One region of the Longimicrobium sp. genome, then DNA from elsewhere that is predicted to be linked to it. Evidence: riboswitches for the same ligand, from Rfam matches in the RefSeq annotation. Region 1 holds a riboswitch; each other region holds the start of a gene.
What was found. A riboswitch is a leader RNA that binds a small molecule or an ion and turns the genes downstream of it on or off. The one in region 1 is predicted to bind cyclic di-GMP.
Positions count from the first base shown of each region.

Region 2: linked by a shared signal. The riboswitch ahead of VIB55_RS00470 (Ig-like domain-containing protein) and the one ahead of VIB55_RS22360 (bifunctional diguanylate cyclase/phosphodiesterase) in region 1 are both predicted to bind cyclic di-GMP.
Region 3: linked by a shared signal. The riboswitch ahead of VIB55_RS21170 (glycoside hydrolase family 26 protein) and the one ahead of VIB55_RS22360 (bifunctional diguanylate cyclase/phosphodiesterase) in region 1 are both predicted to bind cyclic di-GMP.
Region 4: linked by a shared signal. The riboswitch ahead of VIB55_RS22950 (sugar transferase) and the one ahead of VIB55_RS22360 (bifunctional diguanylate cyclase/phosphodiesterase) in region 1 are both predicted to bind cyclic di-GMP.

Region 1 covers NZ_DATBNB010000794.1:158-5,435, reverse strand. Annotated here, with positions in the region: gene VIB55_RS22360 (bifunctional diguanylate cyclase/phosphodiesterase) at 1-1,730, opposite strand, end outside; cyclic di-GMP riboswitch class I at 1,742-1,834, opposite strand; gene VIB55_RS22355 (PDZ domain-containing protein) at 1,950-2,333, opposite strand; gene VIB55_RS22350 (DUF2262 domain-containing protein) at 2,727-3,554, shown strand; gene VIB55_RS22345 (HAD family hydrolase) at 3,719-4,408, opposite strand; gene VIB55_RS22340 (hypothetical protein) at 4,788-5,201, shown strand.
Region 2 covers NZ_DATBNB010000015.1:1,196-13,816, forward strand. Annotated here, with positions in the region: gene VIB55_RS00465 (M2 family metallopeptidase) at 1-1,265, opposite strand, end outside; gene VIB55_RS00470 (Ig-like domain-containing protein) at 1,417-3,084, opposite strand; cyclic di-GMP riboswitch class I at 3,139-3,213, opposite strand; gene VIB55_RS00475 (hypothetical protein) at 3,497-3,835, opposite strand; gene VIB55_RS00480 (alpha/beta hydrolase) at 3,889-4,959, opposite strand; gene VIB55_RS00485 (NADH-quinone oxidoreductase subunit N) at 5,087-6,673, opposite strand; gene VIB55_RS00490 (NADH-quinone oxidoreductase subunit M) at 6,693-8,300, opposite strand; gene nuoL (NADH-quinone oxidoreductase subunit L) at 8,314-10,743, opposite strand; gene nuoK (NADH-quinone oxidoreductase subunit NuoK) at 10,749-11,054, opposite strand; gene VIB55_RS00505 (NADH-quinone oxidoreductase subunit J) at 11,062-11,586, opposite strand; gene VIB55_RS00510 (NADH-quinone oxidoreductase subunit I) at 12,044-12,532, opposite strand; gene nuoH (NADH-quinone oxidoreductase subunit NuoH) at 12,566-12,621, opposite strand, start outside.
Region 3 covers NZ_DATBNB010000750.1:58-4,917, forward strand. Annotated here, with positions in the region: partial or broken gene VIB55_RS21165 (hypothetical protein) at 1-441, shown strand, start outside; cyclic di-GMP riboswitch class I at 1,386-1,476, shown strand; gene VIB55_RS21170 (glycoside hydrolase family 26 protein) at 1,491-2,621, shown strand; gene VIB55_RS21175 (DUF3131 domain-containing protein) at 3,350-4,860, opposite strand, start outside.
Region 4 covers NZ_DATBNB010000811.1:247-5,702, reverse strand. Annotated here, with positions in the region: gene VIB55_RS22960 (polysaccharide biosynthesis/export family protein) at 1-426, shown strand, start outside; gene VIB55_RS22955 (GumC family protein) at 433-2,868, shown strand; cyclic di-GMP riboswitch class I at 3,277-3,368, shown strand; gene VIB55_RS22950 (sugar transferase) at 3,385-4,977, shown strand; partial or broken gene VIB55_RS22945 (oligosaccharide flippase family protein) at 5,003-5,456, shown strand, end outside.

The sequences.
Region 1 (5,278 bases):
TCGATCATCAGCCGGCGCGTATCTACCCCGAAGCGGGCCAGCACGTCTTCCACGTCCTGCACGGCTCGCGGATGCACCACGTGGCGGCCGGAGAAGTTCACGCTCACGGGCAGGGCGCCCAGCAGCGGGTGGTCCGTCCACGTCTTCAGCTGCCGCGCCGCCGCGGCCAGCACCCAGCGGTCCAGGTCTACGATCTTCCCCGTTTCTTCCGCCACGGGAAGGAACGCCTGCGGCCCCAGCAGCCCGCGCTGCGGGTGGTTCCACCGCACCAGCGCCTCCAGCCCCTCCACCCGCCCGTCTGCCAGGCACACGATGGGCTGAAAGTGAAGCGTCAGCTCGTCGCGGTCGATGGCGCGCAGAAGATCCTTCTCCACCTCCAGCAGGGCCTCTTCGTGCGCCATCACCCCCGGCTCGGAAAAGCCGTGGTGCCCGGCGCCCAGCGTCTTGGCGCGGTACATGGCGCGGTCCGCCATCGCCAGCACCCCCTCCGGCGTCTCCGCGCACGCCCCCAGCGCCACGCCGATGCTGGCCGAGCAGCGCATCTCCACGTCCTCGATGGTCACCGGCGCCGCGAGCAGCCGCTGGATGCGCTGAACGACGGCGAGCGCGTCCTGCTCGCGCTCCACCCCGTGCAGCAGCGCGGCGAACTCGTCGCCGCCGATGCGCGCCACCATGTCGCTGGGGCGGATGGAGGCGGCCAGGCGCTCGCCCACCACGGCCAGCAGCGCGTCGCCCGCGGCGTGGCCCAGGCGGTCGTTCACCGTCTTGAAGCGGTCCAGGTCCACGAACAGCACCGCGAACTCGGCCCCACGCTGGCCGCGGGCCTCGCACGCCTGCTGCAGCGCGCGCAGAAAGGCGGCGCGGTCGGGCAGGCGCGTCAGCGCGTCGAGGTCCACGTCGCTCGAAGGGGCAGCGGGCTCCTCGCGCCCGCTCAGGTCCTCGCACCACGTCACCAGCCCCATCGGCCGCTCGTCGTCCGCCGCTACGATGTCGGACCACAGGCGCACGGGAAAGCGGGTGCCGTCGCGGCGCACGTTGATCCGCTCGCGCACCCAGCGGCGCACGGGGCGCGCAGGCACGCCGCCCTGCGCGCTCCACAGCTCGGGCGGCGCCAGCGCGCGGGCGGGAAGGCCGTACATCTCGTCCAGCCGGTAGCCGTGCATCTGGGCCTCGGCGGGATTGGTGTAGACGATGGCCCCCGTCTCGTCGGTGATGGTCAGCCCGCGATCCACCGCCGCGAGCGCCCGTTCCAGCAGCTCCAGCCGGGCCTGGGCCGCGCGCAGCGCCTCGTCCGCGGCCTCCGCGCGGATCTCGGCCATCGCCCCCGCGGCCATGCACTCCAGCGCGGCGACCTCGCCGGCGGACCAGGGCCGGACGTTGAGGGCCACCAGCGAGCCGGCGGGCGCCTCGCCCGGAGTGGCAAGCGGCACGAGGGCGAGCGAGGGGCCGAAGACGAGGGACGGATCGCCGGCGGAGAGCGCGCGGAAGGTGCGGGTTTCGCCCGCGTTCCGTGCGTCGCGCAGCGGCGGGCCCAGGTGAAGGATGGCGGCCAGCAGCGCCTGCTGGTGCTCCGGCGCGCCGGCGGTGTGCACGGGGGGATGGCCGGCGCCCTCCAGCAGCACGGCGGCGGCACCCAGGTTCAGCCGGGCGACGGCGTTCGCGGCCAGGCCGCGCAGGGTCTCGGCGCCAGCCCCGGAGGCGGCATCGGATACGGACGGAGGAGTGCGCATGGCAGCACCTGTTCGGTAACCCGACCGGCATGGCCGCAGGGGAGCGCGGCTGTAGCCTCGTGGCTTTGCGTCCCCGCCTTTCGACGGGTTTGCCGTTATCGTAGGTGCCCGGCGCGGGTAAGAACGGCCAGGCGGGGTGCATCATTTCCGGCAACTTGCGCCGGTGCACGGAGGTGGCGCAAGGAACGTTCCCGGTAAACGTCCTGCGCCGAGTGACGCTTACGGCGCGGCGGCAGGCGCCGCGGCCACGATCCGCAGCTCGCGCTCCTCGTCCCCGCGCTTCACGCGGACGGTGTAGGCGCGCCCCGGCGCCAGCCCAGGAAACAGGGGACGCTCCAGGCTGTCACGCCCGTCGATGGAGAGCACCACGTCGTCCACCATGAACCCCGCCGCGGCCGCCGGCGACTCCGGCGACACGACCGCGACGAACGGCCGCGCGTTGGGAAAGATGCGAAGTGCCAGGCCAAGGGTTCCCGCGGGGCGCGGGTTCCGGACCCCCTGCGAGTCGGCGGCGGTCGCGGTCGGCGCCGGCGTCGGCTGCTGCGCGCGAGCCGGGTGCGCGAACGCGATGGCCACCGCGGCTGCGGCGATGCTGATTCTCACGTAACGGACCTCGCGCGAAGGTGAGCGTCGGCGACGGGACGCGATTGGAAGCAAGCAGAAGTTGCGCGGATCGTCAACTGTTTTCGCGCCAGCGTGCGTTCAGCATCCGTGGAGGCTCGGCTTCAGCACCACAGGTCGAATGCGCGGGTGATGTCTGAGGGGTGCTCGAAGATCCACTCGGGCGTCATCGCCTCGATGGCGTGCAGAAAGGCGCCCTTGCCGGAGGGCGGGCCTGGGCGCATACACGTCGACGCAGCCCTTGTGCTGGCCGGCCCAGGCCCGGCAACTTCCGGGAAAGCATCGCCTGAGAAGCATCACCTGGAGCAGGCCCGGGCCCCTCCTTCCCAGGTGTCTCGCTGTACATCCTCATCCCACTCGCTTTCGAACATGCCGATGATAAGCTTGCGCCGATTGCTCGTCCTTCTCTTTTCCGGGGCGCCGGCCGGCGTACCCGCCGCCGAACCGCCCGGCGGCGAGCTGATTACCGGCATCATGCACCCGGCGGGCGCAGCAGGATCGCAGACCCCGCCGGGAGCGGACTGGACGCTGCGATTCACACTGGAGGAGTGGCGCCGCGCGGACGGGACCATTCACACCACTCCCCTGTCCGTCACCCGAACGACCACGCACAACGAGACGCAGGCACTGATGGACCGGCTCAATTCGCGGCGCGTGGTCTCTGTGCGAGTCCGCTTCACGGGCGAGAACACCGCGGAGCTCCTCGATGTAGTGGACACCCGCCTGGCCGCCGATGACCCGCTGCTGCTTCGCGCGGAACTCCTGTCGACGCCGGTCACGCACGAAGATGAGCGCTTCGGAACGTTGGTCCTGGACCGCTCCGCCGGGTGGTGGGAAGGGACAGCCGCGTGGGGCGCCGACACCATCGTCGTCCAGATGGAGGCGGAGAACGAAGTGGAGCTGGCGGCCTCGCTGCGAACGGCTCGGGCGCTGTGGGACGACCAGGCGGCGTGGGCGGAGAGGATCCGGGCGTTCGCGGTACAGTCGCTCCTGCCTCGGAAGAACGAGAGCTGGCTGGATGAAGGTGAGGCGAAAATGACACCTGCCGGGTTCCGCGCCGGATTGCGGCTGGAGTCGGTCACGGTCGACGCCGAGGGTGGCTTCACGTTCTGGTACGACGGCGGCGACCTGTTCTGGGGGCACTCGATCGAGATCACCGGCACTCTGCGCGACGGCCCGACGAGGGCAGACCTCCCGGGCTGAGCCAGGGCTCCGGGCCCGCTCTGAGCGCGTGGTTTGCGCGGGTGGTGCCTGCCCGGCGGCCGAGGCGCCGGAGCGCATGCCCCGGATGCTGATTTTTCCCACGCGCTCCACCAGCCGTCGCGGCACCTCCCGCACACGTCACCTGGCACCCGCCGCGCTCGGCTTCAGCACCAGAGGGCGAACGCGCGGGTGATGTCGGACGGATGCTCGAAGATCCATTCGGGCATCATCCCCTCGATGGCGTGCAGAAAGGCGTCCTTCTCCCCCGGCGCCGTCTTGGGCCACAGCGCCGCGCCGATCCTCATCCCCGCGTTGCGCCCCGCCTTCAGGTCGCTCGTGGAATCGCCGATGTAGATGGCAGCCGCGGGCTCTACACCCAGCGCCGCGGCGGCGGCGAGCAGGCCGGAGGGGTCGGGCTTGGGCGCGTGCACGTCATCGTCGGTGATCACCACGTCGAAGTAGCCCAGGTCCGAGTAGATCTGCGTGACGTGCCACGCCTCGCGGCTCTTCCCCGTGACGATCCCCATCGGGTACCCTGCGGACTTCAGAGCAGACAGCATCTCCACGACGCCCCCGTAGGTGCCCTCGCCCTTCAGGGAGTACAGCTCGCCGTACAGCTCCCGCATCTCGGCGTGGCACGCCGCCCCGCGCTTCTCGCCGATCCAGTCCACCAGGAACCGCCGCTCTGAAACGGGATTGCGCGCGATGATCTCCTCGTCGGTGGGCGCGTAGCCCAGGTGCGGCTCCAGCGCGCGCCGGTAGCACTCCAGGTACAGGTGATACGTGTCGATGAGTGTGCCATCCAGGTCGAACAGAATGGCCGCGGGCGCGAGGGAAATTCCTGATGTAGTCACGGTCTTTTGCGATCCGGCCGATACTCAAGCTGACGATACTATCTCTCACGATACTATCTCTGACAATAGTATGTCCGACGATACTATCCCTGACGATACTCAGGTCGACGATAGTATCTCTCGCTTAAGTATCGCGTGCCCCCGTAGGTCTGTGGTGACGAGGCTCGGTCGTGGTGACCGCTACCGCGCCCGGTGAGTTGATTCAGGCCGGTCACGCAGTCCCGCACTCACTTCCTCTCGATCTCCGTCCGCAGCCGCGTCAGCGCCTCCGGGCTTCACGTTGATGGCGCGTCGATCGAGGAACGCCGGCCACCGTACCGGGTATCCTCGCCCCGCGTCGGCGTACGCTTAACTGATTTCGAGACAACGAATTGCGATGATGATCAAACATCCGCGCGCGGCCTCGCTGGCGGCGCTTGCCGCCGCCCTCGCGGGGTGCGATTTGCCCGTGGGGGCGCCCGGCGCATCGGCACACGCCCGCGTCGATGCCACCGTACTCGCCCCGACGGGCCAGCCGGCCGCCGGGGTGGAGGTGACAGTACGCGAGGCCCGGCCCGCGCTGCCGTACCAGTTCACCTCCGACCTCACCGATGCCCAGGGCAGGGCCTCAGTGACCATCTGGCGCCTGGGCGGGCCGGCGCCGTCCAGCCCCGACACGATGTCGTTCGTGATAACGGCCCGGCGCGGCGAACCCGCGGTGCGCGACAGCGTATCGGTGGTCGTGCGGTTCGCGCCGACGCGGGAAGCCGTCCCCACCACGTCTGCGCGGCTGACGATCTCGTCGGGAGGCTGAGCCCGGCATCAAGATCTCCCGCAGGCGCACCGTGCGGGCATCAGTGCAGAGGCCGCGGGGCCGGGGCGATTGGAAAA
Region 2 (12,621 bases), on a different contig from region 1:
GCGATGGCGTCGCCAATGGCCTCGTGAAAGCCGTCGTGCGCACCGTTGCGGAACAGCTGCGGCTGCACGCGGTAGGCGCGCTGGTAGAAGTTGTGGCCCAGCTCGTGGTGGATGGTGACGAAGTCCTCGCCCGTGGGCTCGATGCACATCTTGATGCGCACGTCGTCCTCGTCGTTCACGTTCCACGCGGACGCATGGCACACGGCCTCGCGGTCGCGCGGCTGCGTGAGCATCGACCGCTCCCAGAAGGTCGCCGGCAGCGAGTCGAAGCCCAGCGAGGTGAAGAACCGCTCGCCGTACTGCGTCATGCCGCGGGCGTCCAGCCCCTTGCGGCGGATGAGCTCCGTCAGGTCGAAGCCGGCGCCCGCCGCGTTCCGGGGCGCCACCAGCGGGTAGATGTTCCCCCACTCCTGGGCCCACATGTTCCCCAGCAGGTGCGCGGGAATCATCCCGTTCGCCGGCACCACCTGCGCACCGTACTGCTCCACCAGCCGCGTGCGGACGTAGGCGTGAAGCGACTCATATAGCGGGCGCACCTGCTGCCAGAGGCGCTCAACCTCGGCCTCGAACTGGTCGGGCTGCATGTCGTAGCCCGCGCGCCACATGGCGCCGGTGTTGGGGTGCCCCAGCTCGCGCGCACCCTTGTTGGAAAGCTCCACGAAGCGCGAGTAGCGCTGGCGCATGGGCACGCCCACCGCGTGCCATCCCGCCCACACGTCGCGCAGCTCCTGCGGGTTGCGGCTGGTGGCCATGATGCGCGACGCCGCGCCGATGTCCAGGCACGTGCCCCCTGGGCGGCAGTACTGCCCGCGCCCGTAGTCGGCCTCCATCCCCACCGTCAGCCGGGTAAGCTCCGACGCCTCCTCGGGGTTCCCGGGCGGCGGCGCGACCAGGGCCAGCTTCAGCAGGTTCAGCTTGCGGCGCTGCGCGGCCGGAAGCTGCACGTCGTCAAAGCGCCGCGCGGCCAGCGCCCGGCGCTGGATGGCCACGTTCAGGTTCTTCTGCGCCTCGGCCGAAAGCGCCTCGGTGTCGCTGGTGATGTAGGTGGCGGCCACCCACCCCGCCTGGTTGGAGCGCAGCGACAGCTCGCGAAGCTCGGCCTCGCTCTCCGCGATGAAGGCAGCGGCCTGCTCGGGCGTGGCCGCGGCCGAGGCCGGAGCCGCCGCGGCGGGCGCTCCCGCCGGGGGAACGGCCGTCCCGGCGCAGGCGGCCGCGCCACCCGCCAGCACCACCGCGCCCAGACGGGCGAACAAGTTGTGTTGCATGCAGTTACGTCCTTGGGAGATGCGTATCTTCACTCGTGGAACGGTGGGTACAGTGCCACACGGGGCGAGGTTCCACAAGGGGCGGCGGAATGCGAAAAGGCCGGCCCCGCGCGTGCGGGGCCGGCCCTCTCGTCATCCCGGAAGAGTGACGTCAGCGGCGCAGGATCGACCAGCCGCTGAGCGCCGCGAACACGTCGGTGCCCGTGGGGCCCCAGAAGTCGAACACCTGCTGGGCCGGCGCCTCCTCCATGATCCACCGGGCGCCGTTCCACCTGTAGATGGTGCCGCCGGACCCGCCGACGTACACGTTGCTGGCCGACGTTCCCCACGCGGCGTACAGGAAGTTCCCGGTGGGCAGCTGGATCAGGCTCCACGACGCGCCATCGTAGTGGAACACCCTGCCGCCGGCGCCCACCACGTACACGTCGGTGGCGGACGAGCCCCACACGCCCCACATGTCCACGCTCTCCGGCAGCGTCACCTGTGACCACGCGGTGCCGTCGAAGTGAAGCAGCACGCCGCCGTCGCCCGTGGCGTACACGTCGGTGGCCGAGGTGCCCCACACGCGGCGAAGGAGCGTGGTGACGCCGGAGTTCATCGGCGTCCAGTTCCCCGCCTTGCCGCGCAGGATGGTTCCCCGGTCGCCCACCACGAACCAGTCGTTTGGCCCGGCGGCCCACACGCCCCAGAGGTAGATGTTGGGCGACGGCGTGTACCAGTTGCCCAGGGCCAGGGGGTAGACGCTCTGGCCGTCCCACTGCTCCTGGCGCCACACCTGCCCGTCGAAGTGCAGGATGCGCCCGGCCTGGCCCACGGCGTAGATGTCGTCGGCCGCGGTGCCGTAGATGTCGAGCGTGCCATGCCACTGCACGGTGTCGACGTTGCTCCACTCCACCCCGTCGAAGTGCAGCACGCTCGTCCAGTTGGCCGCGTAGACGTTGTTCACCGACGTGCCCCACACCGCCCAGTTGCCCTGGTCGTGGGCGGGCTCCATCAGGTGCCAGCGGTGGATCGGCTCGTCCACGATCAGCGCGGCGCTGCCGGTGATGGACCCGATCGTCGCGGTGATGGACGTGAAGCCCGTCTGGCTCCCCGTCGCCATGCCGTTCGCGTCCACGGTGCCCACGCTGGCGATGGTGGACGACCAGGTGACCGGCGCGCCGGCGATGACGTTGCCGTGCAGGTCGGTGACGGCCGCGGTGAACTGCTGGGTTTCGCCCGGCAGCACCGTCGCGGTCCCCGGTGTGACGATCACGGCCCCCGGGATCCCCGACTCGATGCGGAACTTCACGGCCAGCGTCTGCCCGTTCACCACGGCCACGTACCGGCTGCCGTCCACGCCGCGCGCCGCCGAACCGTTCGCCACCACGCGCACGTCGGCGTGGCCCAGCTCCACCGGTCCCACGCGCACGCGAACGCGGTACACCTGCGCCTCGCTCAGGGAGAACTGGCGGGTGTGCCAGTTGACGTGGTAGTGCGAGTCGGAAACCTTCACCGCCTCGCCGCCGGTGCCCCCTGCCCGCGTGTACTCGGCGACGGGAGAGGTGCAGGCGGTGCCCGACCACGCGCAGATGGTCACGGTGGGGTCGAGCCCGGCATCGAACGTCCCGGGCGCGCCGGGGTTCCGGGCCATCGGCGGCAGCCAGAAGAAGCCGGGGGTGCCGCCGTGCGCGGCGTCGGAGATGGAAGCCGCCGCCACGCCGGTCGGGGCAGCCGGGTTCTCCAGGTCGGCGCACGCGGCGCCAAGAAGCGCGAGCGCGGCAAATGCCACGCGGGTCTGCCAGCTCGTTGCGAGCCGGAATACGGGGGTGTCGGTCATGAGCGGGAGGGGGGCGAACGGATTTGCCGGCGCGGCGGGCCGGCGACGCCCTTCTTCGGTAGCCCAGCTGTCTCGGAGAGACCTGTGGCTTTGCGGACCGGCCTCGCGGCCGGGGTGCGTTTTCGGCGAGGTGGTGTTTGGCGAGCTATAAAGTAGGCTTGATTTTCCTAAACGCAAGTGTATTGATACGCAAAGGTGTTGCAGAAGCAGGGCTTGGCCCGGCGGCCGCCAATCCTGAAGCGCGTTTTGGGCCGGAACGTCTCTGCATCCCACCGGTCCCGCTGACGCCCCGTCGCCGGCATGGCGGACGCAGCCTCGGCTCGACGCGGACCACGCGCTCATCGTTGGACAAAAGAAAACGCAGAGAGCGTTTCGGCTCTCTGCGTTCACGCCTGCCCCGCGGCGGAAAGCTTCAGGGCGTGCTGTCCACGCGCACGGGGACGCTGGCGGTGTCGCCGAGGGCAGGCGCGCTCACCCGGCCCCGCTCCACGAGCGCCGAGTCGCGTGCGTCCAGCGCCTCCAGGTGGATGGTGGTGTCGACGGCCATCCCCATCCGCGCCGCCTCTTCGGGAGAAAGCGCCTTGGCCTCGGTCTGCACCTGCTGCGACGACAGCCCGTCTTCCCACTCCTTGTTGGTGGTATCCATCTTCGCCGGCCCTCCCGCCGCCTTGTCGCCACCCCTTCCGCACGCGGCCAGGAGCAACGCGGCGGCGAACGTGAGGGGCAAACGGCGGAACTCAGACATCGGCATGGTGGCGTCTCCGTAGGAACTCGGAAAAAGATCGATGGCGCGGCGGCCCGCGCTCAGGCGCGGGGGCCCGCCGCGTCCAGGAAGTCGCGGACCCGCTCCCACACCTCCAGCGCGCGCTCCCAGTGCGGAAGCCCGCCCGTGGGAAGGCCCACGACGGTCACGTTGGGGCGGCCGTCCAGCTCGGGAAGGCGGTCGTAGTTCTCCTGCCGGCGGTTCTCCACCGTGCCGTGGATCACCAGCAGCGGCTGCCGCAGCCGGCGGAAGGCGTCGGCGGAGTCGCGCGGGAACATCCGCCCGCTCAGGAAGTCGTCCAGCGGCAGGGCGGCCCCCTCCATCCGCGAGGTCTCGGCGGCGAAGTCCACGAACTCCTCCGGCACGCCGAACTCGGGGGTGAACAGGTTGTCGGCCGCGAACTGGTACAGCGACTCGGGCGTCGTCAGCCGGTCGTAGAACGCGCGCTGCACCCCGGGAAGGGTGAACAGCAGGCGCGACCAGATGCGCGGCAGGGCGCCCGGGTTCTTGCCCAGCCCCGAGGGCTCCAGCGCCACCAGGGCGTGCACCAGGTCCGGCCGGCGCCGCGCCACCTCGGCCGCATACGCGGCGCCCAGCGAAAGGGCCACCACGTCGGCCCCGCCCGCGGGTTTGACGACGCGCTCCAGGAAGTGCTCCAGCTGGTCTTCCATCAGCCCCGGCTCGTAGGCGATCTCCGGCCGGTCGCTGTGCCCGAAGCCCACCCACTCCAGCGCGAACAGCGGCCGGTCGGTGTAGCGGGCGAACGCGCGCACCATGGGCCGCATCTCGTGCGCCGACGCCACCGCGTTGATGGAATGCAGGAACACCACGGGCCGGCCCGTGCCCTCGCGCTGGTAGTAGGCGTAGAACACGTCGCCCCACGACACGTACTCCAGGGGCAGCCCCAGCGCGTTGGGCAGCTCCGTCACCGGCTTGCGGCGCGCCTTGCGGGCGCCCAGCAGGTACACCGCGTACGCGCCCAGCGCCGCCGCGCCCAGCCCGGCGGCCGCCTTGCGCCGCGTGCTCCCCAGCAGCGGCGTGCCCTTCGCTTCGTCCTGGCGCTCTTCCGGGCGCCCCTCGCGGCCCGTCTTGGGGCCCTCGTTCACGGCCATCCGCTCCTCTCGCGTTCGCTCCCCGCCAGCCCTTCCCGCCCCCCGTGCAAACCCCGTGCAAACGCCAAGGCCCGGCGACTCCGCCGGGCCCCTGCAGTTCTTCTTCGGTGGCCCGGCGCCGGTCGCGTCAGGGCGCCGGCGCCGCCGCCGCGGACGCCGCCACCGCGTCGCGGGGCGCGTTCAGCGACTGCCAGCCGCGGTCGGCCAGGTCCAGGATCCCCCAGCGCTGCCGCACCCCGGCGGCCGTCATCCCGCCGGGAAACACCTGCGCGCCGGCGGTGAAGAACAGCAGCACGATCAGCGCCGCCGCGGCCACTACGCCCGCCATGGCCGGACGAGGCAGCCGCGCGTGCGCGTGCTCGTCGGCGCCGCGCGCGGGGCGCATGTACATCACCACGATCACGCGCAGGTAGTAGAAGTACGAAACCAGCGACGCCAGCACCAGCACCACCGCCAGCGGCGTCAGGTTCTGCGGGGCCGACACCAGCGCGCGCAGGATGTACAGCTTGCCCAGGAACCCCGCCGTCAGCGGAAAGCCCGCCAGCGACAGCAGGAAGATGGAGAACACCGCCGCCAGCAGCGGCTTCTGGTGCGCCAGCCCGGAATAATCCTCCAGCGTCACCCGCTCGTCGGCGCCGCGCGCGTTGGCGATCACCACCCCGAAGGCGCCCGCCGTCATCAGCGTGTACACCAGCAGGTAGAAGAGGAAGGCGCCCGGCCCGCCGGAGTTGATGGCCAGCAGCGCCGCCAGCAGGTACCCCGCGTGGGCGATGGACGAATACGCCAGCATGCGCTTCACCGAGCCCTGCGTGGCCGCGATCAGGTTGCCCCCGACCATGGTGAGCATGGCGATGAAGAAGATGGGGATGGCCCAGTGCTCGTACCCGCCGGCGAAGCCCACCAGGAACACGCGGATGAACGCCGCGAACGCGGCCGCCTTCACCCCGGTGGCCATCAGCGCCGTCACCGGCGTGGGCGCGCCGTCGTAGGCGTCGGGGGTCCACATGTGGAAGGGCATGGCCGCCACCTTGAACCCGAAGCCCACCAGCAGCAGCGCCATCCCCGCCATCAGCATGGGCTCGTCGCGGTTGCCGGAGATGAGCAGCTGGTTCATCCGCGCGATGTTCGTGGTCCCCGTGGCGCCAAAGGTCAGCGCGATGCCGTACAGGAAGAACGCGCTGGTGAAGGCGCCCAGCAGGAAGTACTTCAGCGAGCCCTCGGTGGAGCGCGCGTCCAGGCGGTCGAAGCCCACCAGCACGTAGATGGCCACCGACATCACCTCCAGGCCGATGAACACCATCAGCAGGTCGGTGGCGCCGGCCATCAGCATCATCCCCAGCGTGGCGAACAGGATCAGCGCGTGGAACTCGCCGCGGTTGATCCCCCGCCGGTCCAGGTACCCCATCGACAGCAGCAGCGCCATCCCGGCCGCCAGCAGGCAGATGAAGTTCACGATCACCCGGAACGAGTCCAGCGCCACCATCCCGGCCTCCGAGCCGGCCTGGTGCCTCATCCGGTACAGCGCGATGTTGGCGATGGCCGTGAGCACCAGGCTGCCGATGGACAGCCAGGGAATGGCGCGGCTGGAGGGCTCGGAGCGGTTGCCCTTCTGGAACACGTCCACCAGCAGCACCGCCATCGCGCAGAGCGAAAGGACGATTTCCGGCAGCAGCGCCCAGAAGTAGTGGCCCTGGTTGGCCAGGTTCAGTTCCATCAATCGGCTCGGGCGCGGGTCAGCGGTTCGGTTCAGCGTCGAGGGCGGCGAAGCCGAAGGGCTCCACCACGGTCGACCGCTCGCTCATGTCCAGGATCATCTGCGCCGCGGGCTGCATGCGGTCGAGGACGGGCTTGGGATAGAAGCCCAGCCACAGGATCAGCGCCACCAGCGGCACCAGGATCGCCATCTCGCGCAGGTTCAGGTCCGGCAGACGGCGGTTGGCCGGCTTGTCGAGCGGGTTGAAGAGGATGCGCTGCACCATCGGCAGCATGTAGTACGCGGCGAAGATCACGCCGGTGCTGGCGATCAGCGCCATCCACGGCGCGCTGCGGAAGGTGCCCAGCAGCACCAGGAACTCCGAGAAGAACCCGGCCGTCCCCGGCAGCCCGATGGAGGCCATCGCCGCGAACACCAGCATCACAGCCAGCAGCGGCACGGTGGCCGCCAGCCCGCCGAAGTCCTCGATCTCGTAGCTGTGGCGCCGCTCGTACAGCATGCCCAGAAGGAAGAAGAGCATGGGCGTGGACAGGCCGTGGCCGATCATCACCAGCAGCGCGCCCTGCAGCCCCTGCAGGTTGAACGCGAAGATGCCCAGGATCACGAAGCCCAGGTGCGCCACCGAGGTGTACGCCACCAGCTTCTTGGCGTTGGGCTGCACCGCCGCCACCATCGCCGTGTAGATGATGCCCACCACCCCCAGCACCATCGCCCAGAAGACGGTGCGCGGGTCCGTGGCCGCGTCGGGGAACAGCGTCACGCCGAAGCGGATGAAGCCGTAGGTGCCCATCTTCAGCAGCACGCCCGCCAGGATCACCGAACCCGCCGTGGGCGCCTGCACGTGGGCGTGCGGCAGCCAGGTGTGGAACGGGAACACCGGCACCTTGATGGCGAACGCCAGCGCGAAGGCCAGGAACAGCAGGAACTGCTCGGCCTCGGTGGTGCGCACCGGCAGGAACGCGTAGTAGCTGAAGCTGGGCGGCGCGCCGCCGGCCTGCGCCCGCCACCACAGGTACAGGATGGCCACCAGCATCAGCAGCGAGCCGATGGTGGTGTACAGAAAGAACTTCACCGCCGCGTACACCCGCTCCTTGCCGCCCCACACGCCGATCAGGAAGTACATGGGGATCAGCATCATCTCCCAGAACATGTAGAACAGGAACATGTCCAGGGCCACGAACACGCCCACCACGCCCGACGTCAGCGTGAGCAGCGCGGGGTAGAAGGTGCGCTGGCGCTCGCGGATGTACGTCCACGAGCCCAGCACCATCAGCGGCAGCAGCAGCGTGGTCAGCAGCACCATGAACAGGCTAATGCCGTCCATTCCGATCTGGTAGCGGATGCCCCAGTCCGGGAACCACGCCGCGTTGGCGCAGTTCTGCATCAGGGGGATCACCTCCTCGCGCATACCCGGCCCCAGCAGCCCGCCCGAGCCCTTGAAGGTGCAGCGGCCGGCCGGGTTGAAGCTGAAGAACAGCGGCACCGAGGCGACGAACTCCAGGATCCCCGCCCCCAGCGCGACCATCCGCGCGTTCCGCTCGCCCGCCAGGTACGCGGCCAGCGCGCCCAGCACGGGGAACAGGATCAGGAAGGTGAGGATCCAGTGGCTCTGGTAGATCGATTCCATTTCCGTCTGCGCGTCAAAGGGCCATGAAGCTGCCCAGCACCACCAGCACACCCACGATCAGCACGAACGCGTAGGTGTTCACGTATCCGGTCTGGGCCCGGCCCATCCACAGCCCCAGCGCCTGCGCCATGCGGCCGAACCCGTCGACCATGCCGTCGATGCCTCGGTCGAAGCCCCACTGCAGGCGCGACAGGAAGTTCACCGGCTTCACCACCGTGCGGTCGTAGAACTCGTCCACGTACCACTTGTTGTAGAGCGCCTTCTGCAGCCCGCCCTCGTACGCCGGCTCCACGTCCGCCGTCCGCACGCGGTCGTTGCGCTTGCTCACCAGTGCCCAGGCCAGCGCCAGCCCGCCCAGGCCGATTGCGATGGCCAGGAAGATCGGCCACGCGGCGTGGTGCGGCTCCGCCGCGTTCGGCGCGTTCTCGCGCATCACCGTCTCCGAACCGGCGATCACCGGGTGAATCCAATGATGCAGCGTCGCATCGCCACCGATGGCCATGGCGTTGAACATCGGGCCAATCACCGGCACGTGGTCAAACACCTGCTTCTCGACGTTCAGCAGGCCGCCAACGGTCGACAGGAGCGCCAGCACGATCAGCGGCAGCGTCAGCGTCCAGTTTCCCTCGTGCAGGTGGCTGCGCTCCGTGTCCGTCCCGCGGAACCGGCCGAAGAAGGTGTAGATCATCATCCGGCCCATGTAGAAGGCCGTAATGAACGCCGTCAGGGTCAGGATGACGCCGATGGCCCACATCCAGGGCGTCGGATCCATCCCGATTTGGCTCATTCCCGCCGCGAGCGGGTTGGCGCCGTCCGCGCCCAGCCAGGCCGCGCCGATGATCTCGTCCTTGGAGAAGAAGCCGGCGAACGGCGGCACACCGGCGATGGCCAGCGTGGCGATGCCCATCGTGGCGAACGTGATCGGCAGGTGCCGCTTCAGCCCGCCCATGTTGCGCATGTCCTGCGCGTCGGCCGGGTTGTGCGTGGCGTGGAAAGCGCCGTGCATGGCGTGGATCACCGCGCCCGAGCCCAGGAAGAGGCAGGCCTTGAAGAAGGCGTGGGTCATCAGGTGGAACACGCCCGCCGTGTACGCGCCCATCCCCACCGCGGCGAACATGAAGCCCAGCTGCGACACGGTGGAATACGCCAGCACCTTCTTGATGTCCCACTGCTTCAGGCCGATGGTCGCCGCGAACAGTGCCGTCAGCGTGCCCACGACGGCCACAACCAGCGAGGCCCGGGGCGCCATGGTGAAGATCACCGACGAGCGGACGACCAGGTACACGCCGGCCGTCACCATCGTCGCCGCATGGATCAGCGCCGAGACCGGCGTGGGGCCGGCCATGGCGTCGGGGAGCCACACGTACAGCGGCAGCTGCGCGCTCTTGCCCGCGGCGCCCAGGAAGAAGAAGAGCGCGATCGCCGTCGCCACCGCCCCGCCGAACTCCAGCTCCGACGGCGCCCGCTGCATCACCTCGCTGAACGTGAGCGTGCCCACGTTCACGAACAGCAGGAACATGGCGATCAGGAACCCGAAGTCGCCGATGCGGTTGACGATGAACGCCTTCTTCCCCGCGTCGGCGTTCGCCTTTTCCTTGAACCAGAAGCCGATCAGCAGGTAGCTGCACAGGCCCACGCCCTCCCAGCCCACGAACATCAGCGGATAGGACGATCCCAGGACCAGGATCAGCATGAAGAAGATGAAGAGGTTCAGGTACGCCATGAAGCGCGGGTACCCGGGGTCCTCCTTCATGTAGCCGATGGAGAAGATGTGGATCAGCGAGCCCACGCCGGTGATGATCAGCGTCATCACCATCGAGAGCGGGTCCAGCAGCAGGTCGAACCCAACCTGCAGATCGCCGACGGGCATCCACTCCCAGCCCTTGATGTCTTCGAACGTCCCCGCCCCGCGCATGTTCATCCAGTTGAGCACGGCGATGGCGAACGCGGCCAGCAGCACGCCCGGCGCGATGAACGACGGCGCGACGTGCGTCCACGGCTTGGGGCCGTGGTGCCCGTGGTCGTCGTGCGCATCATGACCATGCGCATCATGGCCGTGCGCGTCGTGCGCATGGGCGTGATGCGCATGGTCGTCCGCATGGTCCGCCGGATTGGGACGCAGGCCGCTGTCCAGGTGCTCCTGCTCGCTGGGCGCGGCCGCGTGGGCGTGCGCCAGGGCCGGGGCGGCGGCGTGGGCGTGGTGCGCGTCGTGCCCGTGCGTGTCCCAGTACGGGTCGCCCACGGGGGGAACGGCGGGCAGCGCCTTGCGCGCGGCGTACAGCGCGATCAGGCCGTTGACCAGAAAGCCCAGCAGCGGCAGGGCCAGGATCAGCCAGGGCAGCACCGGGTGGAACGTGGCGCCGTGCGAGGCCGCTTCGGCGCCGTGCGCGGCGGCGGCGGCCGGCGCGCCGTGCGCCGCTTCGGCGGCTTGAAGGAGGAGCATCACCCCTACCACCGTAGCAGGCTGAAGTTCTTGATGTCCACCGACTCGCTGTGGCGGAAGACCGAGATGATGATGGCCAGCCCCACCGCGGCTTCGGCGGCGGCGACGGCGATCACGAAGAAGACGAACACCTGCCCCTGCACCCCGGCGTACGGCGAAAGCGACACGAAGGCCAGGTTCACGGCGTTGAGCATGAGCTCGATGCAGATGAACAGGACGATCGCGTTGCGGCGGATGACCACCCCCGCGACGCCGATGGAGAACAGGATGGCGCTGAGCGCCAGCGAGTACTGCAGCGGAACGTGCTCCACGTGCTCCTCAGATCTTTCTCTTGGCCAGCGCCACCGCGCCCACCACCGCGATCAGCAGCAGCATGGCCGTGGCCTGGAGCGGAACGACGTACTCCTGGTACATGGGAATGCCGATCAGCCCCACGGTGCCGCGCTCGGCCGTCTGCGCGGCCAGGGCGGCGTGCCCCACGTCGGCGCCCACGCCCGTGGGCGGAAGGCCGGTGAACATGCGGCCCAGCAGCGCGATCATCACCAGCGCGGCGCCCCCCGCCATGATCTTCCACCCGGTGCCGCGGATGTCCACCTCGTAGTCGTTGCCCAGGTTCAGCAGCATGATCACGAAGAGGAACAGCACCATGATGGCGCCGGCGTACACCAGGATCTGGACGATGCCGATGAAGAAGGCGCCCAGCAGGGTGTAGATGGCGGCCAGCGAGAAGAAGGTGCCGATCAGCCACAGGGCGCTCGACACGGGGTTCTTCCGCGAGATCACCATCACGGCCGAGCCGATGGCGCAGGCCGCGAAGAAGAAGAACAGGATCTGGGTCAGCATCTGGTATCCACGTTGTGCACCCTCATCCGGGGGCCCCGAACAACATCATCCATCCAACAGAATCGGTGCGCCTCGACAGAAGCAGGCGCGGTCCCACCCCGATTACCGTGCGCCTCGGCAGGACCAGGCGCCGTCCGCCTGCAGGGGCGGTTGAAACCGCGGCAACAACGGCCCAAAGTCCGCCTTCGCGGACTGCTTCCTCTGCATGGGTGCGCCTCGACAAACCCGGCGCACGCCCCTCGAGCATCGGTGCGCGTCGACAGAATGCGGCGCGGTCCCCCTCCAGCGGCGGTTGAAACCGCGGCTGGAAATTCACGAAGTCCGCCTTCGCGGACTGCACCCTCTGCCTTCGCGCGATTCGACGAAGCCTGTCGAGACCGCTTACAGCCCGGGCCTCAGCAAGCTACCGCCGTTACTTTCGCACTTTCGCACTTTCGCACTGCGAGCGCAGCGAGCCTTACTCCCCCGCCGGGTCCGCCGGGTCCCACAGCAGCGTGCTGGGGTGCGTCTGCTTCATCAGGCGGTCCAGGTCGTACACGAAGTTGTCGCGCGTGTACTCGCCCGCCTCGTAGTGGTTGCCCACGTGGATTGCCTCCACCGGGCACACCTCCTGGCACATCCCGCAGAAGATGCAGCGGAACTCGTCGATCTCGTAGACGATCGGGTAGCGGTTGCCCTGGTCGTCCTCGCCCGGCACCAGCTTGATGCAGTTGGCCGGGCAGATGGTGGGGCACAGGCCGCACGCCACGCACTTGGGACGCCCGTCGTCGTGCGTCTCCATCACGTGCGTTCCCCGCCACCGCGGGCTCAGCTGCTTCTTCTCGTCGGGATACTGGATGGTCTTTTCCGACCGGTCGCCCGCCGACTGCACCAGGTGCCGGAAGGTGAGCGCCATCCCCGAAAGCGTGGCGCGGATGTACGAAGACTTCCGCACCGGGCGCTTCATGACCTGAACCGTGGCCGCCATAGTTCCGTGCCTCTATCTGACGGCAGAGCCGGGCGTCGTCAGCCGCTGGCGCATCTGCTCCGCCCGCC
Region 3 (4,860 bases), on a different contig from region 1:
ATCCTTCGGCGGGTGCTGGCGCGGCGCGAGCTGTACGGGATCGGCTATGGCGTGGGCGGACGGGTAATGGTGGCGCATCCGCGCGAGCTTCGGTCGATGGACCTGGCGGGCCGGCTGCACGCCTCCGGCTTCGAGGCCGAGACGCCGGCCGCCGGCACGCTCCGGCAGCGGCTGCACGGCGACCTGCCCTTGGCGCTGATCGTGGGCGCCGAGCTCGCCGCCGCCGAAGCCGAGACCCTGCGCGAGCTTCGCGCGATCCCGGCCGCGGCGTGGATGCCCATCGTGGTCGTGGACGCAGACGACGCCGGGGTTCGCCCGTCGCTGCTGGAGGCGGGCGCGGACCTTTGCTTCGCCTCGTCGGCCACGTTCACGGAGGTAGGCGCCGCGCTCAACGCGCTCCTCCGCCGCCTCTCCACGCTGGCAGGCGGCACCGCGGAGTAAGTCGCGGTTCGTCGCCCCGCAGAAGCCCCTCCCCGCATCGCCGCGGAGAGGGGCTTTCGCCGTCCGCGCTGTCATCCCGATGGAGCGGCCACACCGTACCCTCAGCGTGGCCTAAACACCGCAGCGACTGAGGGATCCGCCACACAGTGACCGTAGAGCAACAGGGCCGCGGACAGGCTCGTACCTATCTGCGTGAATCCGCCGCTGGACTCGCCGTAAGCCCGGGCTTCAGCCGCACGCGTGTTAGGACCCCCGCGCATGCCAGCCGAAACGCAGTCGAATTCTCCCTTTCCCCTGCGCAGCGGGGGAGAGGGCCGGGGAGAGGGGGCTGCCGAGGCATGCGCCGGCAGCCAGTAGAGCCTCGGTCGAAGTGCTCCTCTCTCCCGCGCAGTTTCGGGGGAGGCCGGGAGAGGGGGCTGCCGAGGCATGCACCGACGTCCAATCGAACCCCAATCGAAGTTCTCCCCTCTCCCGGCGCAGTTTGCCGGGGGAGGGGCGGGGGAGGGGCGAGCCCGGCGGATGTGTCTCGAGTTTGGGTGCCTCGCTGTCGCGCCCCCGGGACGCGCCGGTTGGGGCCTCGATGTGGGGAGAGAGCGATGCGCTTCGGATGGTGTGTGGCGGATCCCTCAGTCGCTGCCAGGTATGGGGTAGCGGCTGGGGTCTCGGGGCCGCTCCTTCGGGATGACACAGGGGCGCCGGATGCGGGTGGTCGGCATCCTATGTAGCAGTGGCGTCACGGGTTACGCGGCGCTTGCAAAAGTCGCGGGCTTCCGCAAAATGCCACGCGGTTTGCAATCGGACCACGCCTGTCATTCCAATCTAAAACGCTCATCTGCAAGCACTTAGCTGCATCACCCGGGTGCGGAACGCGACGTGCCAGAGTGGTGCGCGGGCGCGGCTCCTCCGCGCTCGATGTTCCCGCCCGGAAAATCTCCCCGGGCACCGATCGATAATGGCAAACCCGTCGAAAGGCGGGGACGCAAAGCTACGAGGCTACCGCGGGATCGCTCCCGCCACGCCAGTCGGGCCGCCGAAGCAAGGTGCCATCCATGCGCAAGCTCTCGTCTCGTGTCTCGTCGTTCGCGTCCGTCGTTCTCGCCGGATCGCTCGTGCTCATCAGCGCGGCCTGCGACGGCGCGGGCTCCGTTACCGGCCCCGAGGACCCCACGAAGCCGGAGGCGCCGGTGACCCCCACCAGCGGCCCGTTCTTTCACGGCGCCTTCCTGGGCGAAGCCGACAGCAAGCCCGAGCGCATCGGCGCGGCCATCCGCCAGTACGGCGACATGGTGGGCAAGGCGCCGGCGCTGGTGAAGACCTACCACCCGGTGTCGTGCGACTTTTCCGCCACCGGCTGGTGCGGCAAGGTGCTGCGCGAGGTGAGCGCGGCGGGCGCCACCAACTTCGTCGCCCTGGACCTGCGCTGGAACGGCGCGCCGCAGTCCGGGCTGCTGGAAGCGATCGCCGCGGGCCGCGCGGATGCCGAGTTCGCGCGCATCGGCCGGCAGCTGGCGGCCGTCGGCGGCACGGTGCTGCTGGAGCCGGCGTGGGAGATGAACGGCAACTGGCAGTACGTGTGGCAGGGCGTGGAGAACGGCGGCGACCACAGCGCGCCGGCCAAGTACGCCGCCGCCTGGCGCCGCATCGTCGACATCTTCCGCCGCGAGGGCGCCAGCAACGTCCGCTGGGTGTTCAACCCCAACGTGGGCAACCCGCTGACCAACCGCGCCACGGGCCCGGCGCACTGGAACTGGTACGGCCACTACTATCCCGGCGACGCGTACGTGGACTACGTGGGCGCGCACGGCTTCAACGCGCCGCGGCTGCACGGCGGATCGTGGCAGGAGTTCGACGCCATGGTCGACGGCGCCGAGGCCGACCACATGCTTTCGGACCTGGCCTCGCGCTATCCCGGCAAGCCGATCATCATCGGCGAAGTGGCGAGCGACGAGGGCACGGGCGACGCCAAGGCCCGCTGGATCCGCGGGGCCTTTGCCCACATGCGCCGCCACCCCGCGGTCGTCGGCGCCGTGTGGTTCCACATGGACAAGGAAACCGACTGGCGCGTGAACTCCAGCGCCACGTCGCTGCAGGCCTACCGGGAAGCCGTTCGCGACGCCGGCGTGCTGGCCAGCTACAGCGACGTCTCGTCCCTCCGCCCCACGATGCTGGCGAGCAACTGAGGACGACAGCAACGACGGAAAAACGGGCCGGAGAGGAAGCCCTCTCCGGCGCGTTTTCTATTCCGATCAGGTCGCGCCACACACCCGAACCATCCCCACAGCGAGCCAGTCCACGAAGGTGGACATCGTGTGGTCGTTACAGCGACTTCAGTCGCCCGTGCGGGCCTTGGGCGGCTCCTCAGGGCGAGGATCAGGACCGAGGCCTGAAGTTCCGTGCCGCTGCCGCGCCCCAGCCAAGAGGCATCCGCGGCAAGATCCCACGGCCCTGCATGGTGTGCACTGCGGGCAGATTCAGTGCGCTCGGGCCTCTGGATGACAAATAGCGCCGGAGGCGGCACTCGGCGGGAGGACAGAGGTCAGGGCGTGCCCCATCGTTGTAGGCACACGGCAACAAGCCAGTCTGCGCAGGCAGACTTCGTGTGGTCGTTGCAGCGACTTTGGTCGCCCGTGCGGGCCTTGGGCGGCTCCCCCAGGGCGAGGATCAGGACCGAGGCCTGAAGTTCCCTGCCGCTGCCGCGCCCCAGCCAAGAGGCATCCGCGGCAAGGTCCCACGGCCCTGCATGGTGTGCACTGCGGGCCGATTCAGTGCGCACGGGCCTCTGGATGACAAATTGCGCCGAAGGCAGCACTCGGCGGGAGGACAGAGGTCAGGGCGTGCCCCATCGTTGGAGGCACACCGCAACAAGCCAGTCTGCGCAGGCAGACTTCGTGTGGTCGTTGCAGCGACTTCAGTCGCCCGTGCGGGCCTTGGCAGCGGGCTGAGCTCCCCGAGCAGTATCCCGCCGCGCCGAGTCCGGCCGGGCCGCACTCCGCCGCACCGAATCCCGCCTCACCGAATCGCGCCGGGCCGAGTCTGCCCGGGCCTGCTGGCGGACGATGGGCTTCGTCTGCGCGGGCTGAATGAAGGGCCGGCCGCCGCGCGCGTGGTAGAGCGCGGACTCCAGCACCACCGCCGCCGTGTTCACGTTTTGCCCACGCGTGGACGTGCGCGTTCCCTCGTACACGCCCGACGCCCATCCGCCCGCGCCCGAGCCGGCGGGAGCCACGGTCGCCACCGCGCGCTGCGTATACTCGCCCGGCAGCAGTGCGTGCCAGGCGAAGGCCGCCTTGGCGCTCACCCACCGCGGCTCCGAGATCCGGGTGCGCGGGTTCAGCACGTTCAGCGCGAACGGCTGCCCGTTGCCGACCACCGAGTAGTAGTAGAAGTAGTGCGGCGCGCGGGGAATGGCGTCCTCGCTGACGATCGTCACCTTCCCCGTCTGCCGGTACCGCGCCTCCTGCGCCGCCAGCATCCCCCGCGCCAGCTGCGCCATCTCCGGCGTCCATCCCACCTCCAGCCCCGCCAGGATCACCGGCTCGCTGGTCACGTGGTCGTAGCCCCGCTTGTCGGCCATCAGCGGAATGCCCAGCACGTTCACCGGGCGCGCGTTCTCGCGAAGGGAGAGCGCCTTTTCGGCCCTGTGCCCCCACAGCGCGAAGCCGGAGGCGGCGTACTGCTCGTACGGCAGCCGGCCCTCCTGGTAGCGCCGCTTGCGCCCGCTGCGGGGGGCGCGGTCCTCGCCGTACAGGTATCCGTCGTCCACCATGCGGTCCAGGTCCAGCCGCGCGGCCACCGCCCGCGCCGCCTGGGCGTGCCGGGGCTGCGTGGTGGCGATGATGCGAAGCCAGATCAGCACCCGCCCGATGTCCGTGGCCGACCAGCCGTAGCCGATCGCATCCGGCTCCTCGCGGTCGTTGCGGCCCGCGATGCGCCCCGTGGTCGTCGAATAGTTCTTGTTGAAGGCCGCGCCGTCGTACAGGCGCATGGTGTTCAGCGTCTGCAGCGCCCGCGCCATCCGCCGGTCGTACTCCTCGCGCTCCAGCAGCCCCAGCTCGGCCCCGGCGTAGAGCGCAGCCAGTCCGCTCCCCACGTCCCAGAGCGTGGCGTACGGATAGCCCGCCACCGAGTTCACCAGCCCCGTCCCCGGCTGGTACTGCTGCTCCACGTACACCCACGCGCGCCGGGCCGCGTCGGCATGGAGCGAGTCGTCGCCGGGGAGCGCGCGCCGGCCGGCCTCGGCGGGGGCGGCGGGGTGGCCCGCGGGAGGGGCGGGGCGCACGGGCGGGGAGGCGACGCGTTCGCCCCGGGGCGGGGGCGGCGCGGCCGGGAACTCGTCGTCGTCCTCGGGGCCGGAGGGCCACAGGGCCTGCACGACGAACACGCTGACCGCCAGGATCACGATGCGGTTCAGCCAGCCGA
Region 4 (5,456 bases), on a different contig from region 1:
CGCGTGGGCAACATCCACGTGGCCGGCGACCAGCCGGCCCAGGTGAAGACGCGTATCACCCAGGCGTTCGCGCGCTTTCTGCAGAACCCCTCCATCGAGGTCACGCTGCTGCGCCGGGTGCAGGTGCTGGGCGCCGTGCGCAACCCGGGGCTGTATCCCGTAGACCCAACGATGACGGTTTCCGATGCGCTGGCGCTGGCGGGGGGCACCACCACCGACGGCAGCCCCAACCGCGTGGTGCTCATCCGCGAGGGGGTGCGGCTTCCCGTGAAGCTGGAGGCCAACACCCCCATCGCGAGCGCGTCCATCCGGTCGGGCGACCAGATCTACGTGGACCAGAGGAGCTGGCTCAGCCGCAACACGGGCGTAGTCACCGCCGCCATCACGGGCGTGGTGAGCCTGATCATCGCCTTCGGCACCAGGTAGGAACCGATGGAACCCTTGATGCTGCCGGGGCAGGTGGCGCCGCCGCCGTACGTTCCCCCCGCGCCCGAGCCCGTGAAGGTGCGCGAGCTCTGGCGGATGATGAAGCGCCACCGCCTGCTGATCGGCGCCTGCACGGCCGTGGGGCTGGCGCTGGGGCTGCTTCTCGTTTCCCGCAGCCGGCCGGAGTATGTGGCGGCGGCCACGATCGTGGTCGACGACAACCGCGAGCGGGTGGCGCGGGTACTGGGGAACGAGGTGACGGACCAGAAGGGACGGATGGCCACGGAGATGGAGCTGCTCCGCAGCCGCCTGCTGGCCCGCGCCGTCGCCGACTCGCTGGAGCTTCGCGTCTCCGTGGTCAAGCCCGAGGGGGTTCCCCGCAGCCAGGTGCTTTCCGGGATTCGGCTGAACCCCGAGGCCGACACGGCTACCATCACCTTCGTCAAGCAGGCATACGGCGAGTTCGAGGCCCGCGACGCCGACGGCAGGGTGATCGGACGCACGAGCGCCGGCACGCCGATGCAGGTGCCGGGCGGGCAGCTGGTGCTGGCGCCCGAGGCCGTGGACCACCCCGAGTTCACCATCGCCATCGGCACGCCCGAGGGCGCCGCCGAGGCCGTTGCCAACCGGCTGGACATTTCGCAGCCGGCGGAAGATGCCGATGTCGTGCACGTCGCCTACCGTTCCTCGGACCCGGCGCTGGCCCGCGACGTTCCGAATGCGCTGGCGGCGCGCTATACGCAGATGCGGCGCGACATGCACGGCACCGAGGCGCGCAGCACCGTGCAGTTCCTGCGCGGCCAGGTAGACACGCTGCGCGGCCAGCTCACCGCGGCCGAGCAGCGGCTGCAGGCATTCCGCGAGCGTGAGGGCGTGGTGGCCCTGCCGGTGGAGGCGAGCACCCAGGTGACGCAGCAGGCGCAGCTCCAGGCGCAGCGCAACGCGCTGGAGGCCGAGCGCTCGGCGCTGGCCCGCAGCATCGCGCAGGCCCGCTCGTCCACCGGCCCGGGCGCGTCGTCACCCTACCGCAACCTGACGGCGTTCCCCACCCTCCTGCGCAACGAGACCGCCACGCAGCTGATCACGCAAATCGCGCAGCTGGAGAACGAGCGATCCAACCTGATGCGCACCCGCACCGCCGCCGACCCCGACGTGCAGCTGCTCACCCAGCGCATCGAGCAGATGGAGGGGCAGCTGGGGGGGATCGTAAACACGTACGTGCAGGGACTGGGCAACCAGGTGGCCGCCATAGACGCCAGCCTGGGATCGTTCGGGGCGCGGATGGACCGCATTCCCGCCCAGGAGGTGGAGCTCGCACGGTTGAGCCGGCAGACGGACGTGCTGGGCGGATTGTACGGACAGCTTCAGGCGCGCCTGAAGGAGGCCGAGGTGGCCGAGGCGGTGGACGAGCCGGGCGCGGTGGTGGTGGACCCGGCGACGCTCCCCTCCAGGCCGTCCAACGCCAGCACGCCCCTGATCGCCGGGGTGCTGGCCATGGTCGGCCTGCTGCTGGGCGTGGGCATCGCCTTCGCCCGCGAGTACGCCGACGTGTCGGTGCACACCCGCGACGACCTGCAGGCCGCCACCGGGTTCCCCGTACTGGGATGGGTGCCGCGGATGGGGGCCACCCTGTCGCCGGGGAAGAAGGCTCTGCGCGGGATGCGCCGGATGCTGCGTCCCGGCCGCGCCTCCGACTCGCACGCGGGGCGGGCCCTGGTGCCCACCGCCGGCATCGCCTCGCTGATGCCCGCGCTCCCCGCGGGTGCGCCCACCGCCACGGCCGATTCGTACGAGTGGCTGTACCGCAACCTGCTCTTCCTGAAGCCGGGCGAGGACGTGCGCGCGGTGCTGGTCACCAGCCCGCTGCCGGGGGATGGAAAAACGACCACGGCCGCGGGGCTTGCCTCCACGCTGGCCCAGCGCGGGCTGCGGGTGCTGCTGATCGACGCCGACCTGCGCCGCGGGGCGCCCGCGCCCCAGGGCGGCGGCGGCACGCCGGGGCTTTCGGACCTGCTGGCGGGCACCGTGGCCCTGGCCGACGTGGTGCAGCTGGTGAACGTGGGCGAGGGCCGGCAGCTTCACTACATCCCCGCCGGGCACCTGCCGCCCGACCCGGTGCAGCTGCTGGGGTCGCCGCGCATCCAGGTGCTGATGGAGTGGCTGCGCGAAAAGTACTTCATCGTGGTGCTGGACTCGCCCCCGCTGAACCTGTTCGCCGACGCGGCCGTGCTGGGCGCCTGCGCCGACGCCACGCTGCTGGTGTCGCGCGCCGGGGTCACGCCCTTCGAGGCGGTGGTGCACGCCGCCGAGCAGTGCCGCCGGGCGCGCATGCCCACCGTGGGCACGGTGCTCAACGACATCGTCCCCGACCGCGACCGCGACTACGACCCCGCCTACCAGTGGTACGAAGAGGGCCGCGCCTACTACGCCCAGGCGGGCTGACGAGCCGGGGGGAAGATCCCACGCGGAGGCGCGGAGGAAGCGGAGGAAGAGCGGAGAGTTCTCTGCCTTCCTCCGCTTCCGCGTCAGCCGCCGGCCGAAAGGGGCTCCGGGGATTCTGCGCGGATGCTGGCGTTTCGCGTAGCTCGCGCGCATCCTGTGAACGACGGCCCGGGACCACCCCCACCGGCCGAAGGACCCTTCCGTGCCCTCCGCGTCCTCCGCGCCTCCGCGTGACACCCCTCCCACCCAGCCGCACGCCGCGGCAGAGTTGCGGAACATCCGCATCCGCGACGATGTGCCCCATGACGGCCTAACTCGTTCCCAGATCAGGACGAGAGGGCACAAACAGGTGCGCCGGTGGTATAGAATTCGCTTTGATGGCGGCCTGGGGCCTCCGGGCCGTGCAGCACCCGACAAGAGCACTCCCGCCGCGAGGCGGGGCCGCAGAGCCAGGGGTCTTGGTTGGCGCAGGGGATCGCCAAGACAGCCCAGCCGCCGAAGGTGGTAGGACAAGCCATGCAGCGCAGCATCATCGCCCTCGAGGGCACCACCCTCCGGGGAGCACCCGAAATCGGCCCCCCGCCCGAAGTTCCGCGCGAAGTGCCGGCTGTTCCCGTCATCCACGAGCCCGCGTCGGTGCCGGTGCCGCCCACCCTCACGGTGTCGGCGGCGCCCACGATGCTCCCCTCGCGGGTTCCCGCGCTTCCCACCGAAGTGCAGCGGACGGTGGACACCTTCGCGTGCGTGGGGCTGCTGCTGGCGGTGTGGATCGGCACGGCGCTGGGCACCATGCCCGGCGGGCTGAACGAGGTGCTCAAGCTCCAGATCACCATCCGCCACGCGCTGCTGACCGGGCTGTTCGCCCTGCTGTGGCCGCGGCTGTTCTCCATGGCCGGCGTGTACGACGCGCACGTGGCGCCCAACCGCCGGCACGCCATCCTGCGCATCGTGGCCGCCACGGGGCTGGGCAGCTTCATCGCCATGAGTTTCGTGATGCCCACCCTGGCGGGGCCGTACCGCGTTCCCGCCGCGGCCGCGTTCTGGGTGGCCTCGGCCGCCATCGCCGTCGCCGTTCGCGTTCCGGTGTGGGCGCTGGCAAACTCGGCGGCGCGCACCCACGTGCCCCGGCGGGTGCTGATCATCGGCAGCGGGCCGCGCGCCCGGCGCCTGCGCGACGAGATCCTGTCGCGCCCCGCCGGCGGCGTGGAGCTGCTGGGATGGGTGGATTCCGACGACCACGCGCTGGACGCCCGGATGGACCTTCCCAAGGTGTGCAGCCTGGACGGGCTGGAAGACTGGCTGATGCACCACGTGGTCGACGAGGCGCTGATCGCCCTTCCGGTCAAGTCGTGCTACGCCGAGATCCAGCGCTCCATCGAGGTGTGCGCGCGGGTGGGGGTGGAGAGCAAGTACCTGGCGGACGCCTTCCAGGTGTCGGTGGCGCGGCCCCGGCTGGAGCACGACCGGGCGCTCCCCTTCCTGACCATGAAGACCTTCTGCGACGACCACCGCGTGCTCATCAAGCGGGCGGTGGACATCGTGGGGGCTGCCGCGGGGCTGCTGGTGCTGTCGCCCTTCCTGATCGGCATCGCGCTGGCCATCAAGTTCACCAGCCGCGGGCCGGTGCTGTTCGCGCAGGAGCGCTACGGGCAGAACAAGCGCCGCTTCAAGATGTACAAGTTCCGCACGATGGTGCCCAACGCCGAGGCGCTGATCGCGCACCTGGAAGACAAGAACGAGGCGATCGGCCCGATCTTCAAGATCAAGGACGACCCCCGCGTGACGTCGGTGGGCCGCTGGCTGCGCAAGACCTCGCTCGACGAGCTTCCGCAGCTGTGGAACGTGCTGATGGGCGAGATGTCGCTGGTGGGGCCCCGCCCCATGGCCGTGCGCGACGTGCAGCTGTTCGACCAGGCGTGGTTCATGCGCCGGTTCAGCGCGCCCCCGGGAATGACGGGGCTGTGGCAGGTGAGCGGGCGCAGCAACCTGGGCTTCGACGACTGGGTGACGCTGGACCTCAAGTACATCGACGAGTGGTCGATGACCATGGACATGAAGATCCTGGCCCTGACGCTGCCCACCGTGCTTCGCGGCACCGGCGCCGCGTGACTGGCCCGCCCGTTCGCGAAACCACGTGACCGATTCGCCCCCCACGGGGCGCACACTGGGCGCCCGAACTCTTTCGGCCGCCCAGTGGCGTCTTGGCACCTCCGTCGTGCAGGGGCTGCTGCAGTTCGCCACGGGCGTGCTGCTGGCCCGCCTGCTTCCTCCCGCCGACTTCGGCCTGGTGGCCCTGGCGCTGGTGGTGACCGGCCTGGCCACGCTGGTGGCCGACCTGGGGCTGGGGCCGGCCATCGTGCAGCGGCGCGAGCTGACCCCGCGCCACCTTCGCACCGCCTTTTCCGCGTCCATCCTGCTGGGGCTGGGCATTACCGCCCTGGTGGCCCTGCTGGCGCCGGTGGCGGGGGTGCTGCTGGCCAGCCCGCAGCTTCCGGGCGTGCTGGCCGTCCAATCGCTGCTCTTCGTGATGGGGGCGTTCGGCGTGGTGCCCCGGGCCATCCTTCAGCGCGAGATGAGGGCGGGGTCGC